4 regions of the Enterobacter cloacae complex sp. HYC003_NIDB genome follow, and region 1 is predicted to be linked to each of the others. Evidence: predicted binding sites of a transcription regulator. Region 1 holds the regulator's gene; each other region holds the start of a gene.

Region 1 (4,946 bases):
GGATACGCTGCCTGTAACGCTGCAACAGCTCAAACGCGTGAAGCGCCTGCGCGAGTTTGATGATTTGATCACCTCGAAAATTCACGGCTTTGCCGATGCGATTGACTATTACCGTCAGTGCAGCGCCATGCCTTTACTGAACCAAATCACGAAACCTACGCTGATTATCCACGCCAAAGATGATCCGTTTATGGATCACCACTCGATTCCGGCGCCCGATCATCTGCCGGCCAACGTGGAGTATCAGCTCACCCAATTCGGCGGACACGTCGGCTTTGTCGGCGGCACGCTGCGTCGGCCAAAAATGTGGCTTGAGACGCGTATTCCCGACTGGTTAACGGCTTATCTGGACGGTAAATAATGATTATTCCCTGGCAGGATCTCTCTCCCGACACGCTCGATAATCTGATTGAAAGCTTTGTCTTGCGCGAAGGCACCGATTATGGTGAACATGAACGTTCGCTTGAACAAAAGGTCAACGATGTTAAGCGCCAGCTTAAAAGCGGCGACGTGGTGCTGGTATGGTCCGAACTGCATGAGACGGTCAATATCATGCCACACAACGCGTTTCACGGCTGATCTTTACACTTTTCCAGTCAGGGAGTTGCTATGTCTGCCAGACATCCGGTTATTGCCATTACGGGTTCGAGTGGGGCGGGAACCACTACCACCAGCCTCGCCTTCCGCAAGATCTTCGCCCAGCTTAACTTACGGGCGGCAGAGGTAGAAGGCGACAGCTTTCACCGCTACACGCGCCCGGAGATGGATATGGCCATCCGCAAGGCGCGCGATCTGGGTAAACACATCAGCTACTTCGGCCCGGAGGCGAATGACTTCGGCCTGCTGGAGCAAACCTTCCGTGAATACGGGCAAAGCGGTACCGGGCAGTCCCGCAAGTATCTCCACACCTACGATGAAGCCGTGCCCTGGAACCAGGTCCCCGGCACGTTCACGCCCTGGCAGCCGCTGCCGGAACCGACTGACGTGCTGTTTTACGAAGGATTGCACGGCGGCGTGGTGACGCCTCAGCACGATGTGGCGCGCCACGTGGATTTGCTGGTGGGGGTGGTGCCGATTGTTAACCTTGAGTGGATCCAGAAGCTGACGCGTGACATGAGCGAGCGCGGCCATTCGCGAGAGGCGGTCATGGACTCGGTGGTGCGCTCCATGGAAGATTACATCAACTTCCTGACGCCGCAGTTCTCCCGAACCCACATTAACTTCCAGCGCGTCCCCACCGTGGACACCTCCAACCCGTTCGCTGCAAAAAGCATCCCTTCCCTGGACGAGAGCTTTGTGGTGATCCACTTCCGCAACCTGGAAGGCATTGATTACCCCTGGCTGCTGGCGATGCTACAGGGTTCGTTTATTTCGCACATGAATACGTTAGTGGTACCGGGCGGAAAAATGGGGCTGGCAATGGAGCTGATCATGACACCGCTGGTGCAGCGGCTGATGGAAGGAAAGCAGATCGCGTGAATTGTTTTGCCCGGTGGCGCTGCGCTTACCGGGCCTACGGGCGTGCTTTTGTAGGGCGGGTCAGCGAAGCGCCACCCGCCAAAAAATTAAGCCGCGATCACTTCATAAGAATGGGTGATTTTTACCGCTTTCTCCAGCATTAGCGCCACAGAGCAGTATTTCTCCGCAGACAGGTCAACCGCACGCGAGACCGCCGCATCCTTCAGTTCTTTGCCGGTGACGATAAAGTGCAGATTAATATGCGTAAACAGGCGTGGCGCCTCTTCGCGACGTTCTGACGTCAGCTTCACTTCACAATCGGTCACGTCATGACGGCCTTTTTGCAGGATCGACACCACGTCGATCGCGCTGCATCCGCCCGCCGCCATCAGCACCATTTCCATCGGGCTTGGCGCTTTATCGCCGGAGTTGCCATCCATCAAAACCTGGTGCCCGGAAGCAGACTCGCCCAGGAACGTTAACCCTTCAACCCATTTCACACGCGCTTGCATATTCACTCACTCCAACGTTGCATTTTTTATGACAGATTACGTGTACGTTACATTTCTCGCAACGGAAGGCGACCTGCGTCATGCTGAAGCGAGACACCAGGAGACACGCGGCGAAAGCTATGCTAAAACACTCTGGATGCTACAGTAATACATTGACGTTACACATGTATGCAGAGGACATCAAACTTTACTGGCTGCGAAACGTTACGACAGCCGACTTCCCAGGTATGGGTAAGAATTCGATTGCAACCCCAGAGTCCGGATGCATCTTATGACTCTGGTGACAGCTTATAACAGAGGATAACAGCGCATGGTGCTTGGCAAACCGCAAACAGACCCGACTCTCGAATGGTTCTTGTCTCATTGCCACATTCATAAGTACCCATCAAAGAGCACGCTGATTCACCAGGGTGAAAAAGCGGAAACGTTGTATTACATCGTTAAAGGCTCGGTGGCCGTGCTGATCAAAGATGAAGAAGGGAAAGAGATGATCCTTTCTTATCTGAACCAGGGCGATTTTATCGGTGAACTGGGCCTGTTTGAAGAAGGCCAGGAACGTAGCGCCTGGGTTCGTGCAAAAACAGCATGTGAAGTGGCTGAAATTTCTTACAAGAAATTCCGTCAGCTGATTCAGGTCAACCCTGACATCCTGATGCGTCTTTCTTCCCAGATGGCACGCCGTCTGCAAGTGACCTCTGAGAAGGTGGGTAACCTCGCCTTCCTGGACGTGACCGGTCGTATCGCGCAGACGCTGTTGAACCTGGCGAAACAGCCAGACGCCATGACCCACCCTGACGGTATGCAAATTAAAATTACCCGTCAGGAAATCGGTCAGATCGTCGGCTGCTCCCGTGAAACAGTGGGCCGTATCCTGAAGATGCTGGAAGACCAGAACCTGATCTCTGCCCACGGTAAAACTATCGTGGTCTACGGAACCCGTTAATTTCGGTCAAACGGCGTGCCGCCGCAGGGTGGCACGCCGTTTTTGTCTCTACTCCTCATGTGGCGCAGGCTGATCTATCACCCGGAAGTTAACTACGCACTACGACAAACGCTGGTGTTGTGTCTTCCCGTGGCCGTGGGCCTGATCCTCGGACATCTTCAGCAAGGCCTGCTGTTTTCCCTCGTGCCCGCCTGCTGCAACATTGCCGGTCTGGATACACCGCATAAACGCTTTTTTAAACGTCTGATTATTGGCGGCAGCCTGTTTGCCGGCTGTAGCCTTGCCGTACAACTCTTACTGGCCCGCGACATTCCTCTGCCGTTGATCCTGACCGTGCTGGCGATGACGCTCGGCGTCACCGCCGAAATCAGCTCGCTGCACGCCCGGCTGCTTCCCGCGTCGCTGATTGCCGCCATCTTCACCTTAAGCCTTGCGGGCAATATGCCGGTGTGGGAGCCATTGCTGATCTACGCCCTCGGCACGCTGTGGTACGGGCTGTTTAACTGGTTCTGGTTCTGGCTGTGGCGGGAACAGCCGCTGCGCGAATCCCTGAGCCTGCTCTACGTGCAGCTTGCTGAATACTGCGAAGCAAAATACACCCTGCTCACTCAACATACCGACCCGGAAAAATCCCTGCCGCCGCTGCTGGCGCGCCAGCAAAAAGTGGTGGATCTGATCAGCCAGTGCTATCAGCAGTTGCACATGCTTGCCGCCAACAAAAATCATGAATACAAGCGGCTGCTGCGAACCTTCCAGGTCGGGCTGGATTTGCAGGAGCATATCTCCGTCAGCCTTCATAATCCGGAAGAGGTGCAAAAGCTGGTGGAGCGCAGCCATGCGGAAGCGGTGATCCGCTGGAACGCGCAGACCGTCGCGGCCCGCCTGCGGGTGCTGGCTGACGATATCCTCTATCACCGCTACCCGACGCGCTTTAACATGGACAAACAGCTCGGCGCGCTGGAAAAGATTGCGCGTCAGCACGCGGATAACCCGGTCGGGCAATTTGCTGCCTGGCATTTCAGCCGCATCGCCCGGGTGTTACGCACCCAGCGCCCGCTTTATGCCCGGGACCTGATGGCCGATAAGCAAAAACGGCTGCCGCTGCTGCCCGCGCTCAAAAGCTATCTATCACTGAAATCTTCCGCCCTGCGCAATGCCGCGCGGATCAGTGTGATGCTGAGCATCGCCAGCCTGATGGGAATGGCCCTGCACCTGCCGAAACCCTACTGGATCTTAATGACCGTGCTGTTTGTCACCCAGAACGGCTATGGCGCCACGCGGGTGCGCATTCTGCATCGGGCGGGCGGTACGATGGCGGGGCTGATTATCGCGGGCGTGACGCTGCACTTCCACGTGCCGGAAGGCTATACCCTGGCCGGTATGCTGGCAATCACGCTGGTGAGCTACCTGATCATCCGCAAAAACTACGGCTGGGCGATGGTGGGCTTTACGGTGACGGCGGTGTATACCCTGCAACTGCTCACGCTTAACGGGGAACAGTTTATTATTGCCCGGCTGGTCGATACGCTAATTGGCTGCCTGATCGCCTTTGGCGGCATGGTCTGGCTGTGGCCGCAGTGGCAAAGCGGGCTGCTCAGGCAGAACGCCCACGACGCGCTCGAAGCTGACCAGCAGGCCATTCGTCTTATTCTGAGCGATGACCCGCAGCCCTCTCCGCTGGCCTACGAGCGCATGAAGGTCAACCAGGCGCATAACGCCCTGTTCAACTCCCTTAACCAGGCCATGCAGGAGCCGGGCTTTAACGCGCACTATCTGGCTGACATGAAGCTGTGGGTCACGCACAGCCAGTTTATCGTCGAGCACATCAATGCCATGACGACGCTGGCGCGGGAGCACACGATGCTGACGACGGATCTGGCGCAGCGCTATTTGCAGTCGTGTGAAATTGCGTTGCAGCGCTGTCAGCAGCGTCTGGAGTATGACGCGCCGGGCGAGTCAGGGGATTCGAACATTCTGGAAGCGCCGGAGACGCTGACCCACGGGCCGATGAGCACCCTTGAGCAGCATTTACA
Region 2 (4,946 bases), 1.1 Mb from region 1:
TGTAGTCGGTGGCGCCAGTGATCATCGAGAGGGTTTTATCACGCTCACTGGCCTTGATATGGCGGCGCTTCACTTTGCGATCAAGGTTCTGCCAGCTGTACTGCAACGCGTGGTTGATACCCTTAGGGTTGATATCTTTGATACGTACGGGCAATTTGCCTTTGCTGGCGGTGACAAATGCGATGCCGCCGCCCATCAGCCCACCACCCAGAACGCCAACGGCGCGCAGCGGAGCCGGTTCAGCTTCACTGCCCGGATCTTTTTTAACCTCCGTGCTGGCAAAGAAAATGCCGCGCAGCGCCTGCGATTGCGGCGTCATCGCCAGCTCACCAAAGGCTTTCGCTTCCGCAGCATAACCGCTGCTGCTGCCCTGCGATAAACCGGTTTCAATCACCTTCAGAATGCGCGTCGCTGCCGGATAGTTCCCTTTGGTTTTTTGCTCGGTTTTTTTACCCACCATATTGAACAGCAGCGTGCGCCCCAGCGGCCCGGCGAGGATACGCTCGCGCACCGGCAGAGGGCGTTTCGCCTGACGACCTTTCAGCGCCCGCTCAACGGCGGCCTCAAGCAAGATGGCGTGCGGAACGACCTCATCAACCAGACCCGCCTTTAACGCCTGACGGGCGCGCAGCTGTTTACCGGTTAAAATCATCTCCAGCGCCGTACTGACGCCCACCAGACGCGGCAGGCGCTGCGTGCCACCTGAACCGGGCAGCAATCCAAGCTGTACCTCCGGCAGTCCGAGTACGGTTTTCGCATCGTCGGTACAAATTCGGCTGTGACAGGCCAGCGCCAGCTCAAGCCCACCGCCCAGGCAGGCCCCGTGGATCGCAGCGACAACGGGTATCGACAGCGCATGGATCTCCGCCATTACCTGCTGCCCCTGACGGGCCAGGTCTTCTGCTTCCTGAGCGCTTTTCGCCCGGGCAATCATGTTGATATCGGCCCCGGCAATAAAGTTATCCGGCTTTGCCGAGATAAATACCAGGCCACGTATCGCTTTGTTTTCGCGGATCTGTCTGAGCATCGCACGCACCTGAACGCCGAACTCGGCCTTCAGGGTGTTCATCTTTTCGTCGGGTACATCAATGGTGATAACAGCCACGTTATCAAGGCGAACAGCCAGATTAAATGCAGATGTCGTTTCCATTATTCAGCCTCCAGAACCATTGCTGCACCCAGGCCGCCCGCCGCACAGGCGGTAACGAGACCAAAACCGCCGCCGCGGCGACGCAGCTCGTGCAAAGTCTGAGTTATCATTCTCGCGCCGGTCGCCGCAAATGGATGGCCGTAGGCGATGGATCCGCCAAGCACGTTAAACTTACTCTGATCCACTTCGCCGGTCGCGTGGGCGCGGCCCAGTACATCGCGCGCGAAGCGCTCGCTTGCCAGCAGCTGAATGTTTGCCAGGGTTTGTGCGGCAAAGGCTTCGTGCATATCGATCAGGGTTAAGTCAGCCAGCGTCAACCCCGCACGCTCCAGCGCCAGCGGCGTGGACCAGGCCGGACCGAGCAGCATGTCCTGCCAGACATCAATGGCGGTAAAGGCGTAGCTACGCAAATAGCCCAGCGGTGGGATGCCAAGCTCTTTCGCCCGGGATTCCGTCATCAGGATCACGGCGGCGGCACCGTCCGTCAGTGGCGTACTGTTGGCCGCCGTAACGGTGCCATGTTTACGATCAAACGCCGGGCGCAGTTTTGCGTAATCCTCCAGCGTCGAGGTGCCACGGATATTGTTATCTTCCACCAGCGGTTCGCGGAAAGGCGGGATGTAAGCCGTCATCACCTCGTCGGCAAGTTTGCCTTCCGACCAGGCCTTCGCAGCGAGCTGATGCGAGCGATGCGCCAGTGCATCCTGCTGTTCGCGGGTAATACCGTAGGTTTTTGCCATCTGCTCGGCAGTGTCGCCCATACGCAGGCCGGTGGAGTATTCAGCAACGGCAGGTGGCACGGGCATGAGGTCGCGCAGACGTAAACGCGAGAAGAGTTTGAGCTTCGCACCGGTGGTCCGGGCTTTGTTGGCATCCACGAGGATGCGGGCCAGCTGTTTGCTCACACCGATGGGCAGCACGGATGAGGAATCCGCGCCGCCGGCGATCCCCGCGCGAATGGTCCCCGCCATCAGGCTTTCCGCCACGTTCGCCACCGCCTGGAAACTGGTGGCGCAGGCGCGGCTGACGCTGTATGCGTCGGTGTGAACATTCATGCCGGTGCCCAGCACGATTTCACGTGCGATATTGGGCGCTTCCGGCATTTGCACCACCTGGCCGAAAACCAGTTGCTCAATAACCTCTGGCGGGATCTCGCTGCGAGCCAGCATCTCCCCCACCACCATTTTTCCCAGATCGACAGCCGGTATACCGTGAAACGCGGTTGCCTGACGCGCAAACGGCGTACGTAACCCGCTGACAATGGCAATGCGGTCACCGTGTCGGGTGATAAGCGGTAATGCCTGACTCATAACACTCCCCTGTAAAAAAATTTTGCGCACACATTAAGTGGTCTGACCTGATAATAGTCTTAACTATTTTTTTACATTGAGCCAATCGGGGAAGCGAAAAATTGCGAGCTAAGGCACAGAGAAGAAAAAGAAAATGCCCCTGCATGGCAGAGGCATTTGTGAGATTTGTTGCCGGGTTGCGGCGTTGCCTTACCCGGCCTACACGATCATAGGCCCGTGCAAAAAGTATTAACGCAGGCCCAGCTGGAAGATCAGCGTTTCTGCTTCGCAGGCGAACACAAAGTCGATATCCAGCCGCACGCCGCCTTCCACTTCCGTGAAGGTGGATTTGATTTCACACGGATCGGATTCGACTTCACGCGCGCGCTGGCTCAGCGCGGCCAGCGTCTCTTCCGCTTCAGCGCGGTTAGGGAATACGCGGCTGTAAGAGGCGGTGCAATCGGTGTTGTCCATAATGGTGCCAACATCCATACAGCAGCAAACCGGGGTTTCATCAGCACTGCATTTACTCATAGCTCAATTTCCTCTGTATTCGCGCAGGGCGCGAGATAAACACGATGCGTCTATTTTACGCCCCCGGACGAGCCCCCTCCAGCCGTTAATGGCGCAAAATCGGATAAGTGAGCAATATCACACTAAAAAATGATCTAAAACAAAATTCCCCTTTTCAGAGGAATCGCACTGGTCACAATTTTGCCAACCAGATCTCGTTTCAAGAAACATATCTGAAAATATTAATAAACAAACTTGCAACATCCCAGCTGGTCAGACCTATACTCTCGCCACTGGTCTGATTTGTAAGTCATACCTCAGACCCTACACTTCGCGCTCCTGTTACGGTATGTAACAATTATTGAATAAAAATAACTCAATGAGGTTATGGTCATGAGCCAGAAAACCCTGTTCAAACAAACTGCTTTAGCAGTTGCAGTGGCAATCGTCTCAACGTCCGCCTGGTCAGCGGGCTTCCAGTTAAACGAATTTTCTTCCTCTGGCCTTGGCCGTGCGTATTCCGGGGAAGGTGCGATTGCCGATGACGCAGGCAACGCGAGTCGTAACCCGGCACTGATCATGATGTTTGATCGCCCTACCTTCTCTGCCGGTGCGGTTTACATCGATCCTGATGTCAACATTTCTGGCAAATCTCAGTTCACCGGCGCAGATCTGAAGGCGGATAACATTGCGCCGACCGCGTGGGTGCCTAACCTGCACTTTGTTGCGCCAATCAATGAACAGTTTGGTTGGGGTGCCTCTGTCACCTCTAACTATGGCCTGGCAACGGAGTTCAATAACAACTATCCGGCCGGGGAATACGGCGGTAAAACCGACCTGACGACCCTGAACCTCAACCTGAGCGGCGCATATCGTCTGAACGATAACTGGAGCTTTGGTCTGGGCTTTGATGCTGTCTACGCCGATGCAAAAATCGAGCGTTACTCCGGGGAGCAAACTGCTGCACTGCCGAAAAACAGCAATAAAATTGCCAGCCTGAAAGGTGATGAATGGGGTTACGGCTGGAACGCCGGTATCCTGTATGAACTGGATAAAAACAACCGCTGGGGTCTGACCTATCGCTCAGAAGTGAAAATTGATTTCGATGGCGATTACAAAAGCGGCATCCTGAGCCCAGTCAACGGTATGGTCCCAGGCGCGGGCACCACCATTCCATGGGGTACCTCGAATCAAACCGTACCGGGTTCACTGTCGCTGCATCTGCCAGAAATGTGGGAAGTGTCAGGTTATAACCGCGTTGCGCCGCAGTGGGCAATTCACTACAGCCTCGCGTATACCAGCTGGAGCCAGTTCGAGGAGCTTAAAGCCACCGGCAGCAACGGCCAGACGCTGTTCTATAAAGACGAAAGCTTCCACGATGCATACCGTATCGCGCTTGGTACGACCTATTATATGGATGATAACTGGACGTTCCGTACCGGCGTGGCATTTGATGACAGCCCGGTACCGGCCGATAAACGTTCTATCTCTATTCCGGATCAGGACCGTTTCTGGGTGAGTGCGGGGGCAACCTACGCGTTCAACGAGAATGCCTCTATCGACGCGGGCGTGTCGTACATGCATGGCCAGAAGGTGACCTTCCAGGAAGGCCCGTACGAGTTTACCTCTGAAGGTAAAGCCTGGCTGTTTGGTACCAACTTCAACTACGCGTTCTAATCCCAACACGATTAAAAAAGGTGAGCATTGCTCACCTTTTTTATTTATTCCGAATCGATATCTTTTAATTCGTTCTCGATGGCTTTCGCGTTCGGATTATCTTCCGGCTTCAGCTTACCGCCGTTGGCAATAAAGTCATGGTTCTGGAAGTAGGCCTCGCGGACCATGATGTACGGATCGGAAGACTGACGCAGCAGACCATCAGAATCCAGCAGTTGCGCACGCGTTTCAATTCCTTCCACGGTCCATTTACCAATAGACAGCGGCCAGGTGAGCCATGACAGTACAGGATACAGCGTATCCACCATGTCGCCGCC
Region 3 (4,946 bases), 1.2 Mb from region 1:
GGCGAGCGTGACTGAAGGGGTATGGGTCAACGCATTCAGACGCGCCTCAATGACCTTCATTTTGCCGTGCACGTCAGCGAGCTGTTCATCGGTTTTGCTGGCATTAATATCCGTTTCAACGCCTTCCACCGAGGAGGTAATGCCGTGCTGATAAAGCTCACGATCGGCACCGATGATATTTTCCTGCTCCCGTTTGATTTGCGCGAGTACGTCACCCACCGCGGCCTCGGTCTGCCAGTCCCAGTACAGCCGCGCGACGCTGCTGGCGAGCAGCTGGCGGGTCTGCTCCAGCTCCGCTTTTTGCGCATTCACCTGACCGATGCGGGCCTCAATTTGGGCGCGGTTTTTACCCCATAAATCCAGATCCCAACCCGCCGTCAGACCAAAGGTGCCGTTGGTGTACCAGGGGCCGGTTGTCCCCGCCGCCGGGTCGGTCAGCGCAAATGGCCCCATCAGCCCCTCTGCCGACATTTTTTGCCGTTCAACATCTGCGGAAAAATCCAGCTGTGGACCCTCAGCAGCGACAGCGGCTTTCGCCTGTGCTTCCGCCAGGGTGATACGCTGACGGGCAATTTGCATATCCGGCGCATCCTCCAGCGCTTTGTCGATCAGCGCGTTGAGCTGGGGGTCGTTAAAGTCTTTCCACCATTCGCTTTTTGGCCAGTCGGCATGACGCAGTTGGGTATTTACAGCTGCGGCGGCGGCTTGCGTTTTTACTGGAGACACCGTGGCATGTTCCGGCGCGCAGGCGGCCAGCATAAAAACAAGAGGAGCACTCAGAGATAAAGTAAGAGAACGTTTCATTACGCCATGAACTCAAAAAAATAAAGGCGCAACTTACGCTTACTGACGTTCCGTTTTTTAGTAACGCGTGGCAATCCGCATATTGTTATACATTTTCATATCCGGAAATTTATTCTCCAAGACAATGATTTAATTTCATGTATTCATGCTAATTATGAATTGGCTGCTACACTTACTTCGACAGACATACGCAGGAGAGGCGAATGAAAATATTATTGTGGGTTATTTTGATTATATTTCTGATAGGGCTGCTGGTGGTAACCGGCGTATTTAAGATGATTTTCTGATTCTGTTGCCCGGCTCCGCGCCGGGCAAACACTTCACACTTCGCTCAGGATTTTGACTGGATCACCCGGGCAATATCCGCAGACGTCTGTAGGGTACGGATCTCCTGAAATAATCCCAGCGCGTCGTCGTACTCTTTACGCAAATAACTCAGCCACTGCTTAATGCGCGCGACGTGATACAAGCCGGTATCGCCCTGCTTTTCCAGCCGCGTGTATTTTTGCAGTAGTTTCACCACATCCGCCCACGGCATCCGCGGCTCATTATATTTCACCACCCGGCTGAGGTTCGGCACGTTCAGCGCACCGCGGCCAATCATCACGGCATTACAGCCGGTCTCTTTGAGGCAGGCCTGCGCGCTCTCATAATCCCAGATTTCGCCGTTGGCAATCACCGGGATCGTAAGCCGTTTGCGGATCTCGCCAATCGCCTGCCAGTTAATGCGCTCGGCTTTATAACCATCCTCTTTGGTTCGCCCGTGCACCACCAGCTCGGTGGCGCCCGCCTGCTGCACCGCGTCAGCAATTTCAAACTGCTTGTCGTCGCTGTCCCATCCCAGACGCACTTTGACCGTCACCGGCAGGTGCGATGGCACCGCCTCACGCATGGCCTTTGCGCCGCGATAAATCAGCTCCGGATCTTTAAGTAGCGTCGCCCCCCCGCCGCTGCCGTTGACCAGCTTTGACGGACAGCCGCAGTTAAGATCGACGCCGTACGAACCAAGCGCTACCGCGCGGGCGGCGTTTTCAGCCAGCCACTCAGGATACTGGCCGAGCAGCTGGACACGCACCAGCGTACCGGACGGGGTACGGCTCTGACGATGCAGTTCCGGGCAGAGACGATAAAATGATTTTTCTGGCAGCAACATATCGACCACGCGCAGAAACTCCGTCACGCAGAGATCGTAATCGTTCACCTCGGTAAGCAGCTCGCGCACGAGAGAGTCGAGCACACCTTCCATCGGGGCCAGTAAAACACGCATTCTGAGTACCTGTGAAAAAAGACGCGCTATAGTAGCTGCTCTCTATGTATGTTGAAAGCCCGGCGTTCCATTGCGGAATGTCTGGTATGCCCAAAATTCATGATGTGATCCGTGGCACATTTTCAGGTTTAATTGTATGATGAATACGTCTCAGCAAGGACTTTCACCATGAGCAAATCACTGAATACTATCTGGCAATACCTTCGCGCCTTCGTCCTCATTTATGCCTGCCTGTACGCCGGCATTTTTATCGCTTCGCTGCTGCCGATTACGATACCCGGCAGCATTATCGGCATGCTGATCCTGTTTGTGCTACTGGCATTACAGGTGCTGCCCGCGAAATGGGTTAATCCGGGGTGCTTCGTTCTCATTCGCTATATGGCCCTGCTTTTTGTGCCTATCGGCGTTGGGGTGATGCAGTATTACGATGTGCTTAAAGCGCAGTTCGGCCCGATTGTGGTCTCCTGCGCCATCAGTACGCTGGTGGTATTCCTGGTCGTCAGCTGGAGTTCACACATTGTGCATGGCGAACGCAAGGTCGTCGGGGAGAGAACAAAAAAATGATGGCGAATATCTGGTGGTCCCTGCCGTTAACCCTGGTGGTGTTCTTTGCTGCGCGTAAGCTTGCGGTGCGTTTCAAAATGCCGTTGCTCAACCCGCTGCTGGTCGCCATGGTGGTGATTATTCCTTTTCTGCTGCTCACCGGCATTCCTTATGAGCGTTACTTCGCCGGGAGCAAGATCCTCAACGATTTGTTGCAGCCTGCCGTGGTGGCGCTGGCGTTTCCTTTATATGAGCAACTGCATCAGATCCGCGCGCGCTGGAAATCCATCATTACCATCTGCTTTGTGGGTAGCCTTGTTGCGATGATCACCGGTACCTCGGTGGCCTTATTGATGGGCGCGTCGCCGCAGATCGCCGCCTCTATCCTGCCTAAATCCGTCACCACGCCGATTGCCATGGCCGTGGGCGGCAGCATCGGGGGCATTCCGGCCATCAGCGCCGTGTGCGTGATTTTCGTCGGTATCCTGGGCGCGGTGTTTGGTCATACGCTGCTGAATATCATGAAAATTCGGACCAAAGCGGCACGCGGTCTGGCGATGGGTACCGCCTCGCACGCGCTGGGCACCGCACGCTGCGCGGAACTGGATTATCAGGAAGGGGCATTCAGCTCGCTGGCGCTGGTGATCTGCGGGATTATCACTTCCCTGGTCGCGCCGTTTATCTTCCCGATTATTCTGGCAGTCATGGGCTAAAATTTGCGATGCGTCGCGCAAATTTCATTTTCATTTCATAAGTTGCACACATAATGAGATTTGGATCACATATAAAGGCCGTACGGCTCCGTACACTACCGATCCATTAACCTTGATGAGGCAACGTCATGCATCCACGTTTTCAAGCTGCTTTCTCTCAGCTTGCAGAGAATTTGCAATCAGCCCTGGCTCCGGTTCTGGCGGATGCGCATTTCCCCGCCCTGCTGACGGCAGATCAGGTCACGGCCCTTAAACAGGCAACGGGGCTGGACGAAGACGCGCTGGCTTTCGCCCTGCTGCCCCTTGCGGCTGCCTGCGCCCGCGCTGACCTTTCCCATTTTAACGTAGGCGCAATTGCGCGCGGCGTGAGCGGAACCTGGTACTTCGGCGGAAACATGGAGTTCATCGGTGCGACCATGCAGCAAACCGTCCACGCGGAGCAGAGCGCCATCAGTCACGCCTGGCTGCGCGGCGAAAAAGCCCTGCGCGCCATCACCGTCAACTATACCCCTTGCGGCCACTGCCGCCAGTTTATGAATGAGCTGAACAGCGGTCTTGAACTGCGTATCAACCTGCCGGGACGCGCACCGCATACGCTGGGTGATTACCTGCCGGATGCTTTCGGCCCGAAAGATCTTGAGATCAAAACCCTGCTGATGGACGAGCAGGACCACGGTTATGCGCTCTCGGGAGATGAGCTGAGCGAAGCGGCCATTGCCGCCGCCAATAAAAGCCACACGCCATACAGCAAATCTCCAAGCGGCGTCGCCCTTCAGTGCCGCGACGGCCGCATCTTCACCGGCAGCTATGCAGAGAACGCCGCATTTAACCCGACGCTGCCTCCGCTCCAGGGTGCCCTGAACCTGCTTAGCCTGAACGGGTATGACTACCCGGATATTCAGCGCGCAATCCTGGCTGAAAAGGCCGATGCGCCGCTGATCCAGTGGGACGCGACCGCAGCCACGCTGAAAGCGCTGGGCTGTTCAACCATCGACCGCGTGCTGCTGGCATAATCTGTTCGGCGGGCAGAGTTGCCCGCCAGTCTGACGAAAAACCCCTCAGTTGAATCGCTGTTTCTTGCGCTAACCAGGCGGGTACAGTAGCCTGAGGGAAATTTCATCATCGGTACGAGCCATCTGCATGTTAAAGCGCGTGTTTTACAGCCTGTCTGTCCTGGTCGGCATACTGCTGTTGATCGTGCTGGGTCTCGACCGCTGGATGAGCTGGAAAACAGCCCCCTACATTTTTGATGACCTACAGGATCTCCCCTACCGTCAGGTTGGTGTGGTGCTTGGCACCGCCAAGTATTACCGCACTGGCGTCATAAATCAGTATTACCGGTATCGTATTCAGGGCGCGCTGAACGCCTATAACAGCGGCAAGGTGAACTATCTGCTGCTGAGCGGCGATAACGCGCTGCAAAGCTATAACGAGCCGGTGACGATGCGCAAAGATCTGATTGCCGCAGGCGTCGACCCGGCCGATATCGTGCTCGACTACGCCGGATTCCGCACGCTTGATTCCATCGTGCGTACCCGCAAGGTGTTCGACACCAATGATTTCATCATCATTACCCAGCGTTTCCACTGCGAGCGGGCGCTGTTTATCGCCCTGCATAT
Region 4 (4,946 bases), 2.1 Mb from region 1:
GCTCCGGACGAGGATTTGCCCCTATAATTGCGATGTTGAATAAGGATAAGGACTGCGGTGCGTTATGTTGGATTTGATTAAAGCAGTGGGGCTTGGACTGGTGGTGTTGCTGCCGCTGGCGAACCCGTTAACGACGGTGGCGCTTTTTCTGGGGCTGGCGGGGAACATGAACAGCGCAGAGCGCAATCAGCAGTCGATGATGGCCTCTGTCTATGTCTTTGCCATAATGATGGTGGCTTATTACGCCGGGCAACTGGTGATGAATACCTTTGGTATTTCGATTCCCGGTCTGCGTATTGCTGGCGGGCTGATTGTGGCCTTTATTGGTTTCCGGATGCTGTTCCCGGCGCACAAAGCGCACGAATCCCCGGAAGCCAAAAGCAAATCGGAGGAGCTTGAAAGCGAACCGAGCGCCAACATCGCGTTTGTGCCGTTAGCCATGCCGAGCACGGCGGGGCCGGGGACGATTGCGATGATCATCAGTTCCGCCTCAACGGTGCGTGATGGGACGACATTCCCGCACTGGGTTATCACCGTTGCGCCGCCGATCATTTTTGCGCTTATCGCTATTATCGTCTGGGGGTCATTGCGCAGCTCCGGGGCGATTATGCGCTGGGTGGGTAAGGGGGGGATTGAAGCTATCTCCCGACTGATGGGTTTTCTGCTGGTCTGTATGGGCGTGCAGTTTATTATTAACGGCGTGCTGGAGATTGTTAAGACGTATCATTGAGAACGTTGCCGGGTGGCGGCTTCGCCTTACCCGGCCTACTCGCTAAAAAATGCGGCAAAATAAGCGATGCGTCTTCTGCAACCACTCCTCTGGCAACGAGAATCGGTATCTATGATTGTCAGACCAAAATGACAGATGAAAGATTCCGTTATCTTGGCGGTGATGATGAACACGGATATTAATGCTTCGTAGGCCGGGTAAGGCGAAGCCGCCACCCGGCATAACAAACGTCAACCGTGGCTGGACTGTTCTTCCATCGCGACCGGCCATTTACGGAAGATAAGCACCGACCAGATCAGCGCGATCAGCGCCGGAATCGCCCCGAGATAACCAATGGCCGACATCGATACATGCAGGCTGATCTGATTTCCCACCAGCGCACCGGCTCCAATCCCCAGATTAAAAATCCCGGAGAAGAGCGACATCGCTACGTCCGTGGCGTCCGGGGCCAGGGCCAGCACTTTGACCTGCATTCCCAGACCAATAATCATGATTGCCACGCCCCAGAACAGACTGAGGATCGCCAGATGACTCTCGCTGCCTGCCGCAGGCATCAGTAACAGCAGGCATGCCAGCAGCAGACCAATCGCACTGCTTACCAGCGCAGACGCGTGCTTATTGCCCAGCTTCCCAAACAGGATGCTGCCGATAATCCCCGCGCCGCCCAGGATCAGCAGCAGAACGGTGGCAAAGTTAGCGCTAAAGCCCGCCACAACCTGAACAAACGGCTCAATATAGCTGTAGGCCGTGTAATGGGCGGTCACCACAATCACGGTCAGCAGATAGATGCTCATCAGCGCCGGTCGACGCATCAGCAGCGGCAGACTTTTCAGCGAGCCGGAGTGTTCGCTGGGCAGTTTTGGCAGCAGTTTGATCAGACACACCAGGGTGATCAGCGCCCCCATGCCGATGGCAAAGAAGGTGGTGCGCCAGCCGAAGTATTGTCCCACAATGCGCCCGATCGGCAGGCCTAACACCATCGCCAGCGCCGTTCCGGTGGCAATCAGGCTCAGCGCCTGGGCGCGTTTTCCCGCCGGAGCCAGACGAATGGCGAGGGACGCGGTGATCGACCAGAAAACGGCATGGGCAAACGCGATGCCGACGCGGCTGATGACCAGCACGGTAAAGTTCCATGCCATAAATGACAGCACATGGCTGGCAATGAACACCACAAACAGCCCAATCAGCAGCTTACGACGTTCCATCTGGCTGGTCAGCAGCATAAACGGCAGCGACATCAGCGCCACCACCCATGCATAGATGGTCAGCATAATGCCAACCTGTGCCGTTTCCATATCGAAGCTGGCGGCGATGTCGGACAACAGCCCAACCGGAACAAATTCCGTGGTGTTGAAAATAAACGCGGCGATGGCGAGCGTGACCACGCGTAGCCACGCGACTCTGCGGGAAACCGTGTGTGTTGTCATAGGGATATCTGGGATTCGTTGCCTGAAAGATGAGGAGACGATCTTAAAGCCTTAAACGGTGAAAACTCAACCGTTATGTGATGTGAATCACAAAATATACCTTCATGCAGCGGTAGCGAACGGGGTTGTTTTCATCGAAGATAAAGAACAACACAACAAAAACAGGCGGTAACACGATGCAGGAGATTGATTTTTATCTGGTAGATGCGTTCAGCGCGTCCTCCTTTGGCGGCAACCCGGCGGTGGTGTGCCCGCTCGACGCATGGCTACCGGATGAGACGTTACTGCGGATGGCACAACAGCATAACCAGTCAGAAACCGCGTTTTTTGTGTGTACCAAAGGGGGGATCGAGTTGCGCTGGTTCACCACGCTCACCGAGGTTAATCTCTGTGGTCACGCGACGCTTGCCGCGGCGTATGTACTTTTTCACGAACTGGATTATCCGGACTCACGCCTTCATTTTGACACCGCCTCTGGTCGCCTGACCGTCAGTCGTGAAGGTGACTGGATGACGCTGGACTTCCCGGCCTGCCCGACGCAGGCACAGACGCCGCCACCGGAGATGCTCACCGCACTCGGTATCAGCCACTACGTCGAGGCGCGCAAAGGCCGCGCCTGGGTGCTGGTACTGGAAAGCCGCGAGCAGGTTGAAGCCCTTAATCCGGATTTCTCAGCCATGACGCCGGGCGAGCATAAAGTAGCCGTCACTGCCCGGGACGAGGGGGAATACGACTTTGTCAGCCGTTTCTTCTCGCCAGGCGTGGCCGTGCCGGAAGATCCTGTCACCGGCTCCGCGCACACCATGCTGATCCCGTACTGGAGTGAACGGCTTGGCAAAACACAGATGTTTGCCCGCCAGGTTTCTGCCCGTGGTGGCGACGTACGCTGCGAACTCAAGGGCGACCGCGTGCGGATGGGCGGGCAGGCGGCACTGTATCTGAAGGGCACAGTATTTCTGCGCTGAACAAATCTAAGAGGAACCAACGATGCAGGAAATTGATTTTTATCTGGTAGATGCCTTCAGCGACAGGGCGTTCGGCGGCAATGCGGCGGCGGTGTGTCCGCTGGAAGCGTGGCTGCCGGATGAGACGCTGCTGAAGATGGCGAAGCAGCATAATCAGTCAGAGACGGCGTTCTTTGTCCGAACGGATAACGGGTTTGAACTGCGCTGGTTTACCACGCAGGATGAAATTAACCTCTGCGGCCACGCAACCCTTGCGGCTTCTCACGTTATTTTCGAATACCTGGATTATCCGCATACGGAAATCACCTTCACCACGCGCTTTGTCGGCGATCTGACGGTACAACGCAGCGGCGACTGGCTGACGCTTAATTTCCCGGCGTGGTCAACCGAGGTTGTCGATACTCCACCCGCAGTGCTGTTCAGCGCGCTGGGCATTAACGCAGCAGACGAGGTGCGTGTGGGGCGTGACTACATGGTGGTGCTCGACAGCCAGCGGCAGGTGGAAGCGCTGACGCCGGATATTGCGGCCATGCTCCCGCTGGGGAAAATGGTCTGCGTTACGGCGCCGGGGGATGAGTATGATTTCGTCAGCCGCTTCTTCTGCCCGGGGGAAGGGGTGCCGGAAGATCCGGTGACGGGATCAGCTCACAGCATGCTGATCCCGTACTGGAGCGAAAAGCTTGGTAAAACGCAGATGTCGGCCCGCCAGGTCTCCTTGCGCGGCGGGGATCTGCGCTGCGAGCTGAAAGGCGACCGCGTGCTGATTGGCGGGCAGGCCACGCTGTATATGAAGGGAAAAATTTTCCTTCGACTCCAGGACTACGTTCATCATTAACAACTGGGCGCTGGTGGCTGACGCTCGTTCAGCAGCGCGATAAACGCCTCAAGCTGGCGGGTCATCGCCCCGCGTCGCCACACCAGCCAGGTGGTGAGCCAGCGCCAGTTTTCCGCCAGCGGCCACGCCGCCACCTGATGATGGCCCGGCATGCTCTCCAGCATGGAGCGGGGCATCAGCGCAATGCCTGCCCCGGCAATCACGCAGGCGAGCATCCCGTGATAGGACTCCATCTCATGGATCCTTCCCGGCGTGACGCGGTCGGCATGGAACCAGCTCTCCAGATGACGCCGGTAAGAACAGTTGGCGCGAAAGGCATACACGTCGCTGCCGCTCACCTGCGTGGCTTTTGATACTTCTGCGTGACCCGCAGGGGTGACCAGCATCATCTCTTCCCGGTAAACCGGCATCCCTTCCAGTTCCGGGTGCGAGAGCGGCCCGTCGACAAAGGCGGCGCTGAGCGTCCCCTCAAGCACGCCGTCAATCATCGTACCGGAAGGCCCGGTGGATAACGCAAACTGAATGCGCGGATAGCGCTGGTTAAACCGCGCCAGACTTTCCGGAATGCGCACGGCGGCGGTACTTTCCAGCGCGCCGAGCGAGAATAATCCCTGCGGTTCATCCCCGGCGACGACCATTCGCGCTTCGTCAACCAGCGCCAGGATCTGCTTGCTGTAGCGCAAAAAATTGTGCCCGGCGGGGGAAAGCCGCAGGCGCTGATTCTCGCGAATAAACAGTTCCACGCCGAGGTCCGCTTCTAGCTGTCGGATGCGGGTGGTGAGGTTTGACGGCACCCGGTGTACCTTCTGCGCCGCCTGGGTAATGCTGCCGGTCAGTGCGACGGCGTTAAACATCTCAAGCTGAGTTAAGTCCATACCGTTCTCGTATTGTGAATAAGGTGGTGAGTATTATTCATTTTTAAGAAATAGCAGAGTAGGCCACAATCAATCAACTGTTATTACGTGGAGAACATCATGACCTATTCATCT

What was found. The regulator CRP, encoded in region 1, controls carbon source genes, mostly activating them, when cyclic AMP is high. The targets are predictions, from matches to a motif close to ATGTGANNNNNNTCACAT.
Region 2: the regulator CRP is predicted to act here: its motif matches at 3,079-3,096, upstream of O1722_RS06985 (YfcZ/YiiS family protein).
Region 3: the regulator CRP is predicted to act here: its motif matches at 2,174-2,191, upstream of O1722_RS07715 (CidA/LrgA family protein).
Region 4: the regulator CRP is predicted to act here: its motif matches at 2,233-2,250, upstream of O1722_RS12155 (PhzF family phenazine biosynthesis protein).

The regions. Positions count from the first base shown of each region.
Region 1 covers NZ_CP114220.1:403,892-408,837, reverse strand. The annotation lists gene O1722_RS01835 (hydrolase) at 1-361, shown strand, start outside; gene O1722_RS01830 (YheU family protein) at 361-579, shown strand; gene O1722_RS01825 (phosphoribulokinase) at 610-1,479, shown strand; gene O1722_RS01820 (OsmC family protein) at 1,566-1,970, opposite strand; gene crp (cAMP-activated global transcriptional regulator CRP) at 2,281-2,913, shown strand; gene O1722_RS01810 (YccS/YhfK family putative transporter) at 2,971-4,946, shown strand, end outside.
Region 2 covers NZ_CP114220.1:1,467,475-1,472,420, reverse strand. The annotation lists gene fadJ (fatty acid oxidation complex subunit alpha FadJ) at 1-1,150, opposite strand, end outside; gene fadI (acetyl-CoA C-acyltransferase FadI) at 1,150-2,460, opposite strand; gene O1722_RS06985 (YfcZ/YiiS family protein) at 2,689-2,973, opposite strand; gene fadL (long-chain fatty acid transporter FadL) at 3,346-4,629, shown strand; gene mlaA (phospholipid-binding lipoprotein MlaA) at 4,674-4,946, opposite strand, start outside.
Region 3 covers NZ_CP114220.1:1,630,902-1,635,847, reverse strand. The annotation lists gene mdtQ (multidrug resistance outer membrane protein MdtQ) at 1-804, opposite strand, end outside; gene yohP (small membrane protein YohP) at 1,008-1,091, shown strand; gene dusC (tRNA dihydrouridine(16) synthase DusC) at 1,136-2,071, opposite strand; gene O1722_RS07715 (CidA/LrgA family protein) at 2,240-2,635, shown strand; gene O1722_RS07710 (CidB/LrgB family autolysis modulator) at 2,632-3,327, shown strand; gene cdd (cytidine deaminase) at 3,456-4,340, shown strand; gene sanA (outer membrane permeability protein SanA) at 4,468-4,946, shown strand, end outside.
Region 4 covers NZ_CP114220.1:2,548,514-2,553,459, reverse strand. The annotation lists gene O1722_RS12165 (MarC family NAAT transporter) at 65-730, shown strand; gene O1722_RS12160 (sugar transporter) at 961-2,157, opposite strand; gene O1722_RS12155 (PhzF family phenazine biosynthesis protein) at 2,334-3,122, shown strand; gene O1722_RS12150 (PhzF family phenazine biosynthesis protein) at 3,145-3,957, shown strand; gene ptrR (putrescine utilization regulator PtrR) at 3,954-4,832, opposite strand; gene sad (succinate-semialdehyde dehydrogenase) at 4,932-4,946, shown strand, end outside.